2 regions of the Shewanella sp. MF05913 genome follow, and region 2 is predicted to be linked to the other one. Evidence: predicted binding sites of a transcription regulator. Region 2 holds the regulator's gene; the other holds the start of a gene.
The links. Region 2 encodes sigma-54, which starts transcription at its own class of promoters, with help from an activator protein. Its sites were predicted from a motif close to GTTGGCACGNNNNTNGNNT; they were not measured.
Positions count from the first base shown of each region.

Region 1: the regulator sigma-54 is predicted to act here: its motif matches at 3,797-3,815, upstream of AC19MV_RS01590 (nitrate reductase).

Region 1 is NZ_JCAYNT010000001.1:348,772-356,413, forward strand. Features, by position in the region: gene fabF (beta-ketoacyl-ACP synthase II) at 1-1,216, shown strand, start outside; gene AC19MV_RS01575 (acyl-CoA thioesterase) at 1,307-1,795, shown strand; gene AC19MV_RS01580 (NAD(P)-dependent oxidoreductase) at 1,809-2,684, shown strand; gene cctA (tetraheme c-type cytochrome CctA) at 3,055-3,390, shown strand; gene AC19MV_RS01590 (nitrate reductase) at 3,856-6,624, shown strand; gene cobA (uroporphyrinogen-III C-methyltransferase) at 6,624-7,496, shown strand; gene AC19MV_RS01600 (glycosyl transferase) at 7,489-7,642, shown strand, end outside.
Region 2 is NZ_JCAYNT010000002.1:514,941-522,582, forward strand. Features, by position in the region: gene AC19MV_RS05695 (calcium/sodium antiporter) at 1-685, shown strand, start outside; gene AC19MV_RS05700 (KpsF/GutQ family sugar-phosphate isomerase) at 730-1,707, shown strand; gene kdsC (3-deoxy-manno-octulosonate-8-phosphatase KdsC) at 1,710-2,273, shown strand; gene lptC (LPS export ABC transporter periplasmic protein LptC) at 2,270-2,830, shown strand; gene lptA (lipopolysaccharide transport periplasmic protein LptA) at 2,817-3,398, shown strand; gene lptB (LPS export ABC transporter ATP-binding protein) at 3,395-4,126, shown strand; gene AC19MV_RS05725 (RNA polymerase factor sigma-54) at 4,535-6,019, shown strand; gene hpf (ribosome hibernation promoting factor) at 6,044-6,331, shown strand; gene ptsN (PTS IIA-like nitrogen regulatory protein PtsN) at 6,334-6,777, shown strand; gene rapZ (RNase adapter RapZ) at 6,774-7,637, shown strand.

The DNA.
Region 1 (7,642 bases), on a different contig from region 2:
AGGTCTTGGACTTGTGACTCCAGTAGGTAATGATGTCGAGTCTTCTTGGAATGCCTTATTGGCAGGCCAAAGTGGTATCGCGCCAATCACTAAATTTGATGCCAGCGAATTTGGCACGCGTTTTAGTGGTTCGGTTAAAGATTTTGATGTCGAAAAATACTTAACAAAAAAAGATGCACGTAAAATGGATTTGTTTATCCAATACGGCATGGCCGCAGGCATTCAAGCCGTTACCGATTCAGGCTTAGACATGAGCCAAGAAAATCCAGCTCGTGTGGGCACTGCAATCGGTGCTGGTATGGGGGGGATGTGGTTAATTGAACAAGGCCATTCGGCATTATTAAATGGTGGACCACGTAAAGTGTCGCCATTCTTTGTGCCGAGCACCATTATTAACATGATCGCAGGCCATTTATCGATTATGTATGGCATGACAGGTCCTAACTTTGCAGTGACGACCGCTTGTACTACAGGCGTTCATAATATCGGTTTTGCCGCCCGTACTATTGCTTATGGCGATGCCGATGTAATGGTTGCTGGCGGTGCAGAAGATGTCACCAGTCCATTGGGCGTAGCCGGTTTTAGCGCAGCTAAAGCATTATCAACCCGTAATGACGATCCAACCGCAGCTAGCCGCCCATGGGACAAAGACCGTGATGGTTTTGTGATTGGCGATGGTGCCGGCGTTATTGTCATGGAAGAATATGAACGTGCTAAAGCGCGCGGTGCTAAAATTTACGGCGAATTAGTGGGTTTTGGTATGAGCGGCGATGCATTTCACATGACCTCGCCGCCAAGTGATGGCGCAGGTGCAGCAGCTGCAATGGTTAATGCTATTAACGATGCACAGATCCAAAAAGAACAAGTGGGTTACATCAATGCCCATGGCACTTCAACTCATGCCGGCGATAAAGCTGAAGCTGCCGCGGTTAAAGCGGTATTTGGCCCACATGCTTATGATTTGTTGGTGAGTTCAACTAAGTCAATGACAGGGCATTTACTTGGCGCAGCAGGTGCGATTGAAGCCATCATTACTTTGCTTGCGCTTCGAGATCAACACGTACCGCCAACGATTAACCTAGATAACCCAGATGAAGGATGCGATTTAGACTTTGTTGCGCATACTTCACGCCGCCATCAATTTGATTACGCGTTATGTAATTCATTTGGTTTTGGTGGAACGAATGGTTCGCTACTATTCAAAAAAATAGATTAATATTGTTCAAGATAAAAAGCGCCTAGTGCGCTTTTTTTGTATCGGTACAAAGTGTATCGTTGATACACCATCGAATGACTGGGAGGCTTTATGGCCGGTAAAGATAGAAAGCTTACATTACGTTTTTTGGCCGAACCTGCAGATGTGAACTTTGGCGGTAAAGTGCACGGTGGTGCTGTAATGAAATGGATCGATTTAGCCGCATATGCAACTGCTGCGGGTTGGAGCGGTAAATATTGCATTACGGTTTATGCTGGCGGGATCCGTTTTGTTAAACCTATCCATGTAGGCAATATTGTTGAGGTAACGGGTAAAGTGATTTACACCGGTACAACATCAATGCATATTGCGATAGATGTAAAAGCGGGCGATCCCAAAGAATCAGAACGTCATTTAACCACTCATTGTATTGTTATCATGGTTGCAGTAGATGATGAAGGTCATCCAACATCGGTTCCTGAGTGGATCCCGGCAACAGCAGATGATATTCGTTTACGTGATAGTGCTTTACGTTTAATGGATATGCGTAAGCGTATCGGTGCTGAAATGGAAGCACACGTTAAACCTTCAGTTGAATAAATAAGGAAAAATCATGGCCAAGGTCGCATTTATTGGTTTAGGCGTAATGGGATACCCGATGGCGGGGCATTTAGTTAAAAATGGCCATGAGGTCACTGTATATAACCGTACAAGCTCAAAAGCTGCTCAGTGGGTTGAACAATTTGGTGGTCAATCTGCCGCTACACCTAAAGAAGCAGCGAAAGGCCAAGATATCGTGTTTACCTGTGTCGGTAATGATGATGACTTGCGTCAAGTGGTATTAGGTGAGCACGGCGTCGTACAGGGTATGCACGCAGGTACGATTTTGGTTGACCATACCACGGCTTCAGCTGATGTTGCCCGTGAGATTGCAGAGCATATTCAACCACTCAATATTGGCTTTTTAGATGCGCCAGTATCTGGCGGCCAGGCTGGCGCTGAAAAAGGCCTATTAACGGTAATGATGGGCGGTGAGCAAGTCCATTTTGATGCTGTTAAATCTGTTCTTACTGCTTACAGTCGCTGTGCTGAACTGTTAGGGCCTGTGGGATCAGGGCAATTGACTAAAATGGTCAATCAAATTTGTATCGCCGGTGTGGTTCAAGGATTGGCTGAAGGGCTTCACTTTGCTAAGAGTGCCGGTTTAGATGGCCTTAAAGTGATTGAAGTGATCAGTAAAGGTGCTGCGCAAAGCTGGCAAATGGAGAATCGTTATCAAACCATGTGGCAAGGTCAATATGATTTTGGTTTTGCGATTGATTGGATGCGTAAAGATTTAGGCATTGCATTAGATGAAGCTCGCCGAAATGGTAGTCATTTACCGGTTACCGCATTGGTCGATCAGTTTTATTCAGAAGTGCAAGCGATGAAAGGTAACCGTTGGGATACCTCGAGTTTACTGGCTAGGTTAGAAAAATCTAGAAGTTAACTTAGACAATATATTCAGTTTACTATTGTTAGCCTCAACATTGATTGGGGCTTTTTTTGGCTTATAAAAACCAATACATAAGGTGTTGCTACATTAGGCTTTTCTGGCGTGAAAGTTAATTTAATCACTAAAAACCATCGAGTTACATGATGTAGCGCACATATTCAAACAAGTAAGACTGTTATTATTGCTTAATCTAAATTAATTTTGCTTAAAGTGAATTAATTTACTACTTTTATATTGTCGCTCAATTTTGATTTCGGTCGATATAAAGGGGTGAGTTAATTCTTAAGTAAAGTGTCGTGCTTCAGTGTAAGACCCGCGTCAGATAATAAGAATGCGGGCATACACTAAATTGGAGGAATGAATAATGAGCAACAAACTACTCAGCGCATTGTTTGCGGCAGGTTTCGCGGTAATGATGATGTCTTCTGCATCATTTGCTGCTGATGAAACCCTCGCAGAGTTTCACGTTGAAATGGGTGGCTGTGAAAACTGCCATGCTAATGAAGAGCCATCAGCTGATGGTGCATATGAATTTGAACAATGTCAAAGTTGCCATGGTTCACTTGCAGAGATGGATGATACCCATAAAGCGCATGATGGTGCGTTAATGTGTGCAGATTGTCATGCTCCGCATGAAATTAAAGTTGGCGAAAAACCAACGTGTGACACATGTCATGATGATGGCCGTACTGCTAAATAAGTTGTCCCGCTGATTAAAAATACCGACATTAATGTCGGTATTTTTGTTTCTGGCCTCTTTCAAAACCGAGAAGTATAAATCTAATACCATTGCGTGCTAATAAGTGATGACTCGCCAGAAAGAAATACTCCAGCCGCTTTTGCTCTGCTTTCTCGCTATTTGAAGGAGAGCAACCATCAAGACACAATAGAGATAGCGACGCCTTAATCAAAAACCGCTGGGCGCATTCTGAGTGGTCACTTAATAATGCGGATGGGTATTCCTACCTCTTTATAGGTATTTAATTTCTTTTGTTTTCAAATAGATGCGCGCTTTAAGTGCATGCGTTTGCACTTATGTTGCGCAAATGTAGCGTTGAATACCAGTCTGTTTTTTCTATTTCTAAGTTAAATCAGTAAGTTAATTTTTTGGCACAGCTTTCGCAGTAATACCATCATGAAATGGTTAATGTGAAAGGGTCAATGTATGTCAATAATCCAATCAAGTTGTGCTTATTGTGGTGTCGGGTGCGGCGTTAGCGTGTCCTCGACTCAAGCCGATTGGGTTGACGTTGATGTGTCTTCTTTAACCTTGATCGGTGATAAACATCACCCTGCAAATTATGGTCACTTGTGTGCAAAAGGTGAGCGACTGCTTGACAGTTTAGCGCAACCCAATGTGCTGCGTTATCCTGTTTTACGCTCAGGTAAACCCATTCCGTGGGATCAGGCCAGTTCGTTAATTGCTGATAAATTTGCGCAAACTATCGCCCAGTACGGAGCCAATTCTGTTGCACTTTATCTTTCAGGCCAGTTACTCACCGAAGATTATTATGTGGCAAACAAATTTGCCAAAGGTTATTTAAAAACGGCAAATGTCGATACTAATTCACGTTTATGCATGTCATCTGCAGTGAGTGCTATGCAGCGGGCATTTGGTGAAGATGTGGTTCCAGGTTGTTATGACGATATTGAACATGCAGAAGTCATTGTATTAATTGGTGCGAATACCGCTTGGACTCATCCAGTGTTATTTCAACGGATATTGGCAGCAAAAAAAACCAATAACACAACGTTAGTGGTTATTGATCCAGTTACAACCGCGACAGCAAAACAAGCTGACCTACATTTAGCGATTACGCCAGGTGCCGATTTAGCCTTGTTCCACGGTTTGTTAGGCTACTTGGCGGATAATGAACGTGTTAATCATGAATACATTAATGCGCATACCGACGGTTTTGATGTTGTGGTAAGTCACGCCAAACAATTGAGTACAGATCTACTTGGCCTTGCAAAGCAAGTGGGGTTAACCGAGTCAACATTGAAACAATTTTATCAATTGTTTATTCAACATAAAGCCATACTGACAGCATCATGCCAAGGCGTTAACCAGTCTGTTATTGGCACCGATACCACCAATGCGATTATTAATTGTCATTTAGCCTTAGGGCATATTGGCCAAGCAGGATGTGGTTTTTTCTCATTAACGGGTCAACCTAATGCGATGGGCGGTCGCGAAGTAGGGGGATTAGCCACTCAACTGGCTTGTCATATGGGATTTTCTCAATCGGAACGTGAACTACTCGCCGATTTTTGGCAGGTCGATACCGTTGCTGACAAAAAAGGCTTAGCCGCTGTCGACATGTTTGATGCCTTAGCAGACGGTAAAATAAAAGCCATTTGGATTATGGGCACCAATCCTGTGGTGTCATTGCCTAACAGTAATAAAATTGCTAAAGCCTTGGCCGATTGTCCTTTTGTGGTGGTGTCTGAAATAAGCCCTGATTCTGATACAGCTAAATTTGCAGACGTATTATTACCCGCTCAAGGTTGGTCTGAAAAATGCGGAACAGTGACCAATAGTGAACGCACAATAAGCCGTCAGCGGGGCTTTATTACCCCCAAAGGACAAAGCAAAGCGGATTGGTGGGCCATAAGCCAAGTGGCGCAAAAAATGGGTTTTCAAGGATTTGAGTTTGACAACAGCGCTAGCGTGTTTCGTGAGTTTGCCGCGTTGTCGGCAAACGTTAAGCAGGCATTTCCCAATAAGATATTTGATATAAGCGGGTTAACCGATTTAAGCCAACAAGAATATGACGATTTAAGACCGACTCAGTGGCCAATAGCATCAGCTGAACACATTGGTCAGCAAGGGCTGCGAGTATTTAGTGATGGGGTATTTGCTACGCCGACAGGAAAAGCACAATTCATTTTCCCCGCTAAGACGGTAACGCAAGTGGCTGCGAATGTCGCTAAACAGGCTAGCGTATTACTTAACAGTGGCCGCAGTCGCGATCAATGGCACACTATGACTCGCACAGGTCATATTGCGAGTCTACGAGCAAGTATTCCAGAGCCTGTAATACAACTTCATCCTGATAACCTCGCGAGCTTTTCTATTGCAGATGGCGACCTTGTGACTATCGGCTCCGCCGCAGACAAAGAATCTACTTCATTTGCTCTGGCCAGGGTGGTGGTTGATCAAAATATACCGCTTGAGATGGCAATGATGTCCATGCATTGGTCTAAGCAATTCTCATTAGGCAAAGGGATTAATCAATACCTCGATAGCCGAGTCGACCCAGTATCACAGCAACCCGGATATAAGTGTCAAGATGTGGTACTGAAGCCTGTCGAACTGGCATTGCAAGGTGTGGTGTTTGGTTTGCACGATCCTGAAGCGCAAGGTTTATGCTGGCAAGTCGCTCAAACATTAACCACCGGAATATGTCATCACGTCGGATTTACTGATGCAGAGGAGGGGTTTGCTTATCAAGCTACTGCCCACTCACTTGCCTGGTCAGCTAATGTTCATGGCCAGCGTCTGCATGTGCAATGCAATATGGAAAAGGGCATTGTTAGCGCGATTAAAGTGCTGTCTCACACTCGGGTTAACCTAGCCGTTGAGCCGCTGAATGCCTTTATTGGAAAGCCCGTCGACAACACGTTTATAAAGCAGTTACATCAACAAATTAATGCCGGTAATAGTCCGTTAATTTGTGCCTGTACCGGGGTGACTGATGCACAAATTGCCGATGAGATAAATGCGCAGTTTGACCAACAAATATTTCATGATGGTAAGCAACATCTGCAATTTAATAAGGCATTAGATGTTACGCAATCAAGCTTAGGGTGTGGTCGACAATGTGGCAGCTGTAATAGTGAAGTGAAGCAATGTGCTCAAAACCATTGGCAACAGGCTTTATCGTACATCGAACTTGAATACGCTACTGCAACAGAAGAGGATGTCGCCTAATGAATACGGTAGATGGATTAATCAAAGGTGTTAACTCTGTTGGCGTCGCTTGTGCAGATGTGCTGCAAGCGGGTGAGGTTGCCATTGTTGGCGCTGGGTGTGGTCAACTCGATTTAATGACCATAAAAGCTGCGCGCATTGTCGCCCAAGCAGATGCATTAGTTTACGACAGCCTAGTGAGTAGCGATATTTTGACTTTAGTTGATACACATTGTCAGCGTCACTTTGTCGGTAAGCGTTGCGGCCAACCAAGTATTAAACAAGATGACATCAATGCGCTATTGCTAAAGCTTGCGCTACAAGGTTTGAAAGTGGTGCGCTTAAAAGGTGGCGACCCACATATTTTTGGCCGTGGATCTGAAGAAGCGCTTTATCTCGCCAAGCAGGGTATTCGTTCACAATTTATTGCCGGCGTCACAGCTGCTTTAGGTTGTGCATCAAGCACAGGGATCCCACTTACATTTCGCGGCATGGCTCGCAGTGTCACGCTGATCACTGGCACAAAAATGACCGATGTTGATAACGCTGTTGCGCCTAGCCAGTGGCAAGCATTATTAGCTGCGCAGTCGACCTTGGTTTTCTATATGGGAAAAGAGCAAGCGTCGCGTATTGCAACAGGCTTACTTACAGCACAATGCACCGCCAGTTTACCTGTCGCATTTATCACTAATGGAGGTCGGCCTAATCAAATTGTAACGTTTGCGACAGTGACTTCAATGGCTGATGCAGCGTTAACCATTAAAGACTCAGGACCCACGTTAATCATTATTGGCGAGGTGGTCAGTGTCGGCCAGCAACTTGCCTGTTTACTTGATGATATCGACTTGTCATCTTCACTGGACAATACACAATATGAGGCGCTGTATGCCTAAAATAGGTGAATTAACCCTGACATCTGCCGAAACATTTGATTTTCGGTTATTGATAAAAGCGTTGGGTAAAGGCGAAAAGGGATCTCGTTCGTTAACGTTTGCAGAAGCAAGTCTGTTACTCGAAGGGTTTGCGTTAGGGCATGCCA
Region 2 (7,642 bases):
GATTAGCGTCGGTTCCAAAACGCTTAAACGTGAAATCCCATTAATGTTAGCCGCCACCGTCTTTGCCGGTTACACCTTACATGATGGCTTGTTAACTCGTGCAGAAGGCATCATGCTCACGATATTGTTTTTTGCATTAATGGGCTATTTCATTTGGCAAGCCACTCACAATAAAACCCCAGATGCTTTAGATGACGATATCGAATCTGAGATCCCTAAAAACGTCCCCACCTTTCGTGCTATCATTTGGCTTATAGTTGGTATTATATTACTCCCACTATCAGCAGGTTGGATGGTAGATGGTGCAGTCGGGATTGCCAAATTTTACGGGCTCTCTGATTTGGTCATTGGCTTAACCATTATTGCTGTGGGAACTAGTTTGCCAGAACTTGCCGCCTGTATTGCTGGGGTATTAAAAAAAGAAGATGATTTAGCAATAGGCAATATCGTTGGATCTAACTTATTTAATATATTAGCGGTACTCGCGATACCAGGGCTTATCGCCCCTGGCGTGATAGATGCACAAGCCAGTGGGAGAGATTTCTACATGGTATTAGGCACAAGCGCAGCGTTAGCCGTTTTAGTCTTATCCAGTGGCGCCAAAAAACAACTGACTCGTTGGCATGGCGTCCTATTATTAATCACCTTTATTGCGTACCAAATTGTTGTATTTCAATCCCATTAAGTTGGAGCATAAAGGTTAGGTATTAAGCCAAAAGAGAGACAAGCATGGTAGATCAAACTCAGTTTCGCCAATGGGGCCGCAAAGTCATCGATATTGAAAAAGCGGCATTAGATAATTTATATCAATATGTTGACTCGGTAGAGTTTGGCCAGGCTTGCGAACTCATTATGCAATGCAAGGGCAAAGTTATTGTCATGGGCATGGGTAAATCAGGCCATATTGGTAATAAAATATCGGCGACATTTGCCAGCACAGGCACACCAGCCTTTTTTGTACACCCTGGCGAAGCAAGTCATGGCGATTTAGGCGCATTAGATAAAAATGACATCGTATTGGCCATCTCAAACTCTGGTGAATCAAGCGAAATCCTGACCTTATTGCCTGTAATTCAACGCATGGGCGTTCCGGTCATCGCGATTACTGGTAAACCAGAATCCAATATGGCAAGGCTCTCAAAAATCCATCTTTGTATTCAAGTCCAAGAAGAAGCATGCCCACTTGGATTAGCGCCAACGTCAAGTACCACCGCGACCTTGGCGATGGGTGATGCACTCGCCATTGCATTACTGCAAGCAAAAGGATTTACTCGAGATGATTTTGCCCTATCGCATCCGGGTGGTTCATTAGGCCGTAAATTATTATTAAAAGTTGAAGATGTGATGCATCAGGGTGAAAGCTTACCGAGCGTAAACGATGACATCTGCATTACTGAAGCACTGTACGAAATATCTAAAAAAGGCCTTGGCATGACCGCCATAGTCGATAAAACGAATACCCTAGTCGGTATTTTTACTGATGGTGATTTGCGCCGCATTATCGATGCCGAAGTTAACTTACGCACCACACCTATTTCGCAGGTAATGACCAAAAATTGTGTCACTAGCCCTAGCGGTATTTTAGCGGCACAAGCACTGCAAATCATGGAAGAACGAAATATTAACGGACTGATTGTCGTTAACCCACAACATCAACCGATCGGCGCGCTAAATATGCTCGATATGGTTAAAGCAGGAGTTATTTAACCATGTCAGACACAACCACTCACTCAGGTTTTTACGGACCAATCAGCGATGATATTTGGCAACGAGCTAAAAAAATCAAATTGTTAATATGCGATGTTGATGGCGTGTTTTCTGACGGCCGAATTTACCTTAGTAATGCCGGCGAAGAGTTAAAAGCTTTCCACACTCGCGATGGTTATGGCGTGCGATCTGCCCTCACTAGCGGCATTCATGTCGCCGTGATAACAGGCCGTAAATCCAAAATTGTTGAAACCCGTATGACTGCACTGGGGGTTAAACACATTTATCAAGGCATCGATAATAAGTTTGAACCATTTGAAGCGTTATTGTCTTTATATAATGTCACTCCAGACGAAGTGGCTTACATTGGTGATGACATGGTCGATTTGCCTGTGATGAAAGCCGTGGGTCTTGCGGTTTGTGTGGCCGACGGTCACCCATTTGTTAAACAACATTGCCATATGACAACTAGCCTCAATGGTGGCCATGGTGCATTGCGTGAACTCACAGATTTACTATTATTAAGCCAAGACAAATTCACCAGTGCCCACGGTATGAGTATATGAATAGAGTTACCATCGCGATAGCGGCATTTTTCGGCCTTGCCCTTGTGTTGTACTGGCAAACGCAAGTAAAACGCAGTGAAATGGATGCCGTAAAAGTGATAGGTATTGAGCGTCCGGACTTTGTCGCCAACGACTTACGCACAACCGAATACAATGAACAAGGTTTGATTGCCAGTAAAGTCACCGCGAAGCATATGGAGCATTATGCTTCCAGCGATATCACCCACTTTACTGATCCCGTTTATTTAATTTACCCAGAAAATGGTAAAGCACAGTGGCTACTCAGCGCTGACAAAGGACAATTAAATAAACAGAGCAATAAAGTCAGCTTAGAAAATAATGTTATTATCGATGCAATTGATATTGAAGAACCGTTACAGTCAGTGACCACACAAGCAGTCACCCTAGATTTAACGACCATGATAAGCAGCTCACAAGAGATGGTGTATATCAAAGGTAAAGGGTTTATGATCCAAGGCTTAGGCCTACATGCTGACTTGAATACGCAAAAATTATCGCTACTAAGCAAAGTAGAAGGAACATATGAGTCACAATAATCGACATCCTCGCGCCAATGCCGCATTACTATTAAGTGGCTTACTTTGCATGCTGAGCATTCCAGCTATGGCAAAACAAGGTGATCTCAAACAAGAATTGAAAATTGCTGCAGTGAGCCAATCTGCCGACATTAAAAACAATCAAATTGTCTTTAATGGCCCCGTGACGATTGTGCAAGGCACGATTAATATTAATGCCGACGAATTACGCGCATTTACCCCCAAAAACGGTGTATCAAAACGCTTAATCGCGACGGGTAAACCCGCGACATTTTCTCAAGAACTCGACGACGGTAACATCGGTACCGCCAGTGCCAACGAAATCAGTTACGATCTCGCCACAACAACTCTGACGTTAACCGGTAATGCCAAGCTAGACCAAGCAGGCAGTCAGGTCACGGGCAACCTAATTAAATACAACATTAAAGCCCAAGAGTTAATTGCTGAGAGTACCGGTAAAGGCCAAGATCGCGTCATCACGATTATTCAACCAGAAAATTTCCAAGACGAGTCAGCGCCAAAACAAAAGCTGCCTGAGATCCCTGTCAACAAGCAGATAAAACCATGAGCCAAATTACCTTAACAGCTGAAAACCTAGCCAAAAGTTATAAAGCGCGTCAAGTCGTAAAAGACGTCAGCTTAACAGTAAAAACGGGGCAGATTGTCGGTTTACTTGGCCCTAATGGTGCCGGTAAAACAACCACGTTTTACATGGTTGTAGGGTTAGTTAAAAGTGATAAAGGCCGTATATTAATTGATAATGACGACCTCACCGCTGACCCAATGCACCTTAGAGCCCGTAAAGGGATTGGCTATTTACCACAAGAAGCCAGTATTTTTCGAAAACTCACCGTGCACGACAATATCATGGCGGTGTTACAAACCCGCAAAGAACTCAGTAATGAAGAACGTATTGAACAGCTCCAGCATTTATTGGAAGAGTTTCACATTACTCACATTCGCGACAGCCAAGGCATGTCATTGTCTGGCGGTGAACGCCGTCGAGTCGAAATTGCCCGAGCACTCGCTGCTAACCCTAAATTCATTTTGCTTGATGAACCTTTTGCGGGTGTTGATCCGATTTCGGTTATCGACATTAAAAAAATTATCCAACAGCTAAAAAGTCGTGGATTAGGCGTACTGATTACCGACCATAATGTTCGCGAAACACTCGATGTATGTGAAAGAGCTTACATCGTAAGCCAAGGTAATTTAATTGCCGAAGGTACGCCTGAAGAGATCTTGAGCAATCAACAAGTTCGAGCTGTGTACTTAGGTGAACAATTCAAGCTATAGTTAGGTTATATACCCAAACAACCTGAAGATACTCGATTTCAGCAAGAATTTACACGCGTTTAGGCAAGGCATTGATTGCGGTTAATGGTCGTTCCCTTTCCAAAATCAATAACACAGCATGAACGCGTGTAAAACTTGCCCCTTGGGAGTTTCACCGTGTTCCCACTACGTTGTTGCGTTAATTTATAAGGTGCCTACATTACCGCATTAACGCGCCTAGTATTGAAAACACGGTGAAGCTCTGAAACACGTATCTTCAAGTTGATTGGGTATCCGCCTTTTAGCCTATCTAATTCATTCCATTGAACGATACCTAAATTGCGTGAAATGTCATTGACGTACGTGACACCCCATTACAGTTTTTCGAGATTGTTATTTTTATGGAAATCATCTAGGGATAAGCGGTAAATGAAAGCGTCACTCCAACTTAAAATGGGTCAGCATCTCACTATGACCCCTCAATTGCAGCAAGCCATCCGCTTGCTGCAATTATCTTCATTGGAGCTACAGCAAGAAATCCAACAGGCGCTGGACTCAAATCCATTGCTTGAAATAGAAGATGAATTTTCTCAAGCTAAAGATCCCTTAAAAGAAAGTCGCGATCAATCAGACACAGACTTCAGTGACAACAGTAATGTGAGTGTCGAAAAAGATACTTCAACCATCGATACCACAGAATCCATCAGTAAAGAAACCATGGACGACATGCCCATGGACACAACCTGGGATGAAGTCTATACCGCCTCACCGATGTCAGGGTCTGGTAGTGCCAGCATGCGTGACGATGATATGCCTTTTCAAGGGGAAACCACCGAAGGCTTATATGAACATTTAGAGTGGCAAAAAAACTTAACGCCATTTTCAGACACCGACCTTGCCATCGCAACAGCCATCATTGACGCAATAGATGAACGCGGCTATCTAACCCAAAGCACTGAAGAAATACTAGAAGCTATGGGCGATGAAAATGTTGAGCTTGATGAGGTTCAAGCGGTGTTAAAGCGAATTCAACATTTTGACCCCGTAGGTGTTGCTGCACGTGACCTTAGTGAATGTTTACTCATTCAACTGTCACAATATGCAGACTCAACTCCGCACATTGAAAATGCGCGAATGCTCATCAAAGATTATTTGGATTTAATCGCTGGGCGTGACTTTAGATTATTAATGCGTAAAACGCGTTTAAAAGAAGATGAGTTACGTGATGCCATTACCTTAATTCAATCTCTTAATCCGCGTCCTGGCTTATTGATTACTGCCGTCGATGACGAATACGTAATCCCTGATGTCACAGTATTTAAAAAGAATGGCCGTTGGGTTGTTGAACTCAATCCAGATAACATGCCTAAAATAGGTGTTAATCAGCAATATGCTGCAATGGCTCGCAGCAGTAAAAACCCATCTGATACTCAGTTTATACGAGGTCATTTGCAAGAAGCTAAATGGTTTATCAAAAGCATTGAAAGCCGTAACGATACCCTGTTAAAAGTAGCCAATTGCATTGTGCAATTCCAACAAGGTTTTTTCGAATATGGCGAAGAAGCCATGAAACCTATGGTATTAAATGACATTGCTGAAGCCGTAGAAATGCATGAATCGACCATTTCGCGCGTGACCACTCAAAAATACATGCACACCCCACGAGGGTTGTTTGAATTAAAATACTTTTTCTCTAGCCATGTCAGCACTGATGATGGCGGAGAGTGCTCATCGACAGCAATCCGCGCATTTATTAAAAAGTTGGTTGCTGCAGAAAACCAGAAAAAGCCGCTTAGCGACAGCAAAATGGCTCAACTATTGGCCGAACAGGGCATAAACGTTGCTCGTCGTACGATTGCAAAATACCGTGAGGCAATGATGATACCGCCCTCAAACCAACGTAAGAGTTTATAAATCACTCAACAATGGAGAAGTGTAATGCAGATCAATTTATCAGGGCATCATGTTGAAATAACCGAATCTTTACGTGAATACGTTCAGGAAAAGTTTTCAAAGCTTGAACGACACTTCGATCAGATCAATAATGTTCACGTTGTACTCAACGTAGAAAAATTACAACAAAAAGCAGAAGCTAAAGTCAGCCTAAAGGGCGGAGAAATTTTTGCAATGTCAGAACATACAGACATGTATGCAGCAATAGACGCCCTGATAGATAAGCTCGATCGTCAGGTAATTAAACACAAAGAGAAGTATACAAAACACTAACGATGGAACTTTGTACCATCCTGCAGCCGGAATGCACCACCTGTGCCACACCGGGCAGTAAGAAAAAGGTACTGGAACTTATCAGCGATTTAGTCGCTGCCCAGTACCCGACCCTGTCTTCGCAAGAGGTGTTTGAAAGCCTTATCGCAAGAGAAAAAATGGGTAGCACAGGTATAGGTAATGGTATTGCAATACCTCATGGCCGATTAACGACAATCGATCACCCTATTGCGATCTTTGTAAAATGCGAAGAACCCATTTCGTTCGATGCCATCGATAAACAACCTGTCGATATCTTATTTGCATTATTAGTTCCTGCAGATCAGTGCCAACAACACTTAAGCACCTTATCTTCGATGGCCCAAAAACTCAGCGACAAACAAGTACTAAAACAGCTGCGTAAAATCCACGATTCTACAGAACTCTATCAGGTAATTACGGCATGAAACTTGTTATCGTATCAGGACGGTCAGGCTCAGGTAAATCAGTAGCATTAAGAGTACTAGAAGACCTAGGCTATTACTGTGTTGATAACCTGCCATTGCCGCTAATTGGCACCTTATTGGCTCAGTTAAAAGGCAGTAATGACCTCGTAGCGATTAGTGTTGATGTGCGCAATATTGCCGAACAAGGCAAAGTGCTTCAAGAACAACTTGAAATACTGCAACCTGATACCGAAATTACCAGTTTTTTCTTAAACTCTAGCGACAAAGTTTTACTTAAACGCTACAGCGAAACCCGCAGATTACACCCGCTATCTAAAAACCATATTTCATTACAAGAAGCGATTAAATTAGAAGGCCGCTTACTCGAACCTATCGCCAAAATGGTTGATCACTATGTCGATACATCGGCACTCAATATTTACGAGCTAAGCGATCAAGTAAGACAAATATTGCTTGGCAGTGTTGATAAAGAGTTAGTGATTAATTTTGAATCGTTTGGCTTTAAACACGGTATGCCGACCGAAGCAGACTTTATGTTCGACGTGCGCTTTTTACCTAACCCGCACTGGGAAATAGAATTAAGACCATTAACAGGTCTTGATGAGCCTGTGCAAGAGTTTCTTGGCCGTCAGCCTCTGGTGAATAAGTTTATTTGGCAAATCGAAAATCTATTCGAAACCTGGATGCCACATTTAGAGCGTAATAATCGCAGTTATTTAACCATCGCCATCGGCTGTACAGGCGGACAACATCGCTCAGTTTATATCACCGACCAACTCGCTAAGCGATTTAGACAAGGCAGTAAACACACAGTCAACGCCCGCCACAGAGAGCTAAATATCAGTGAAGATCAGCTTTAGTCCTA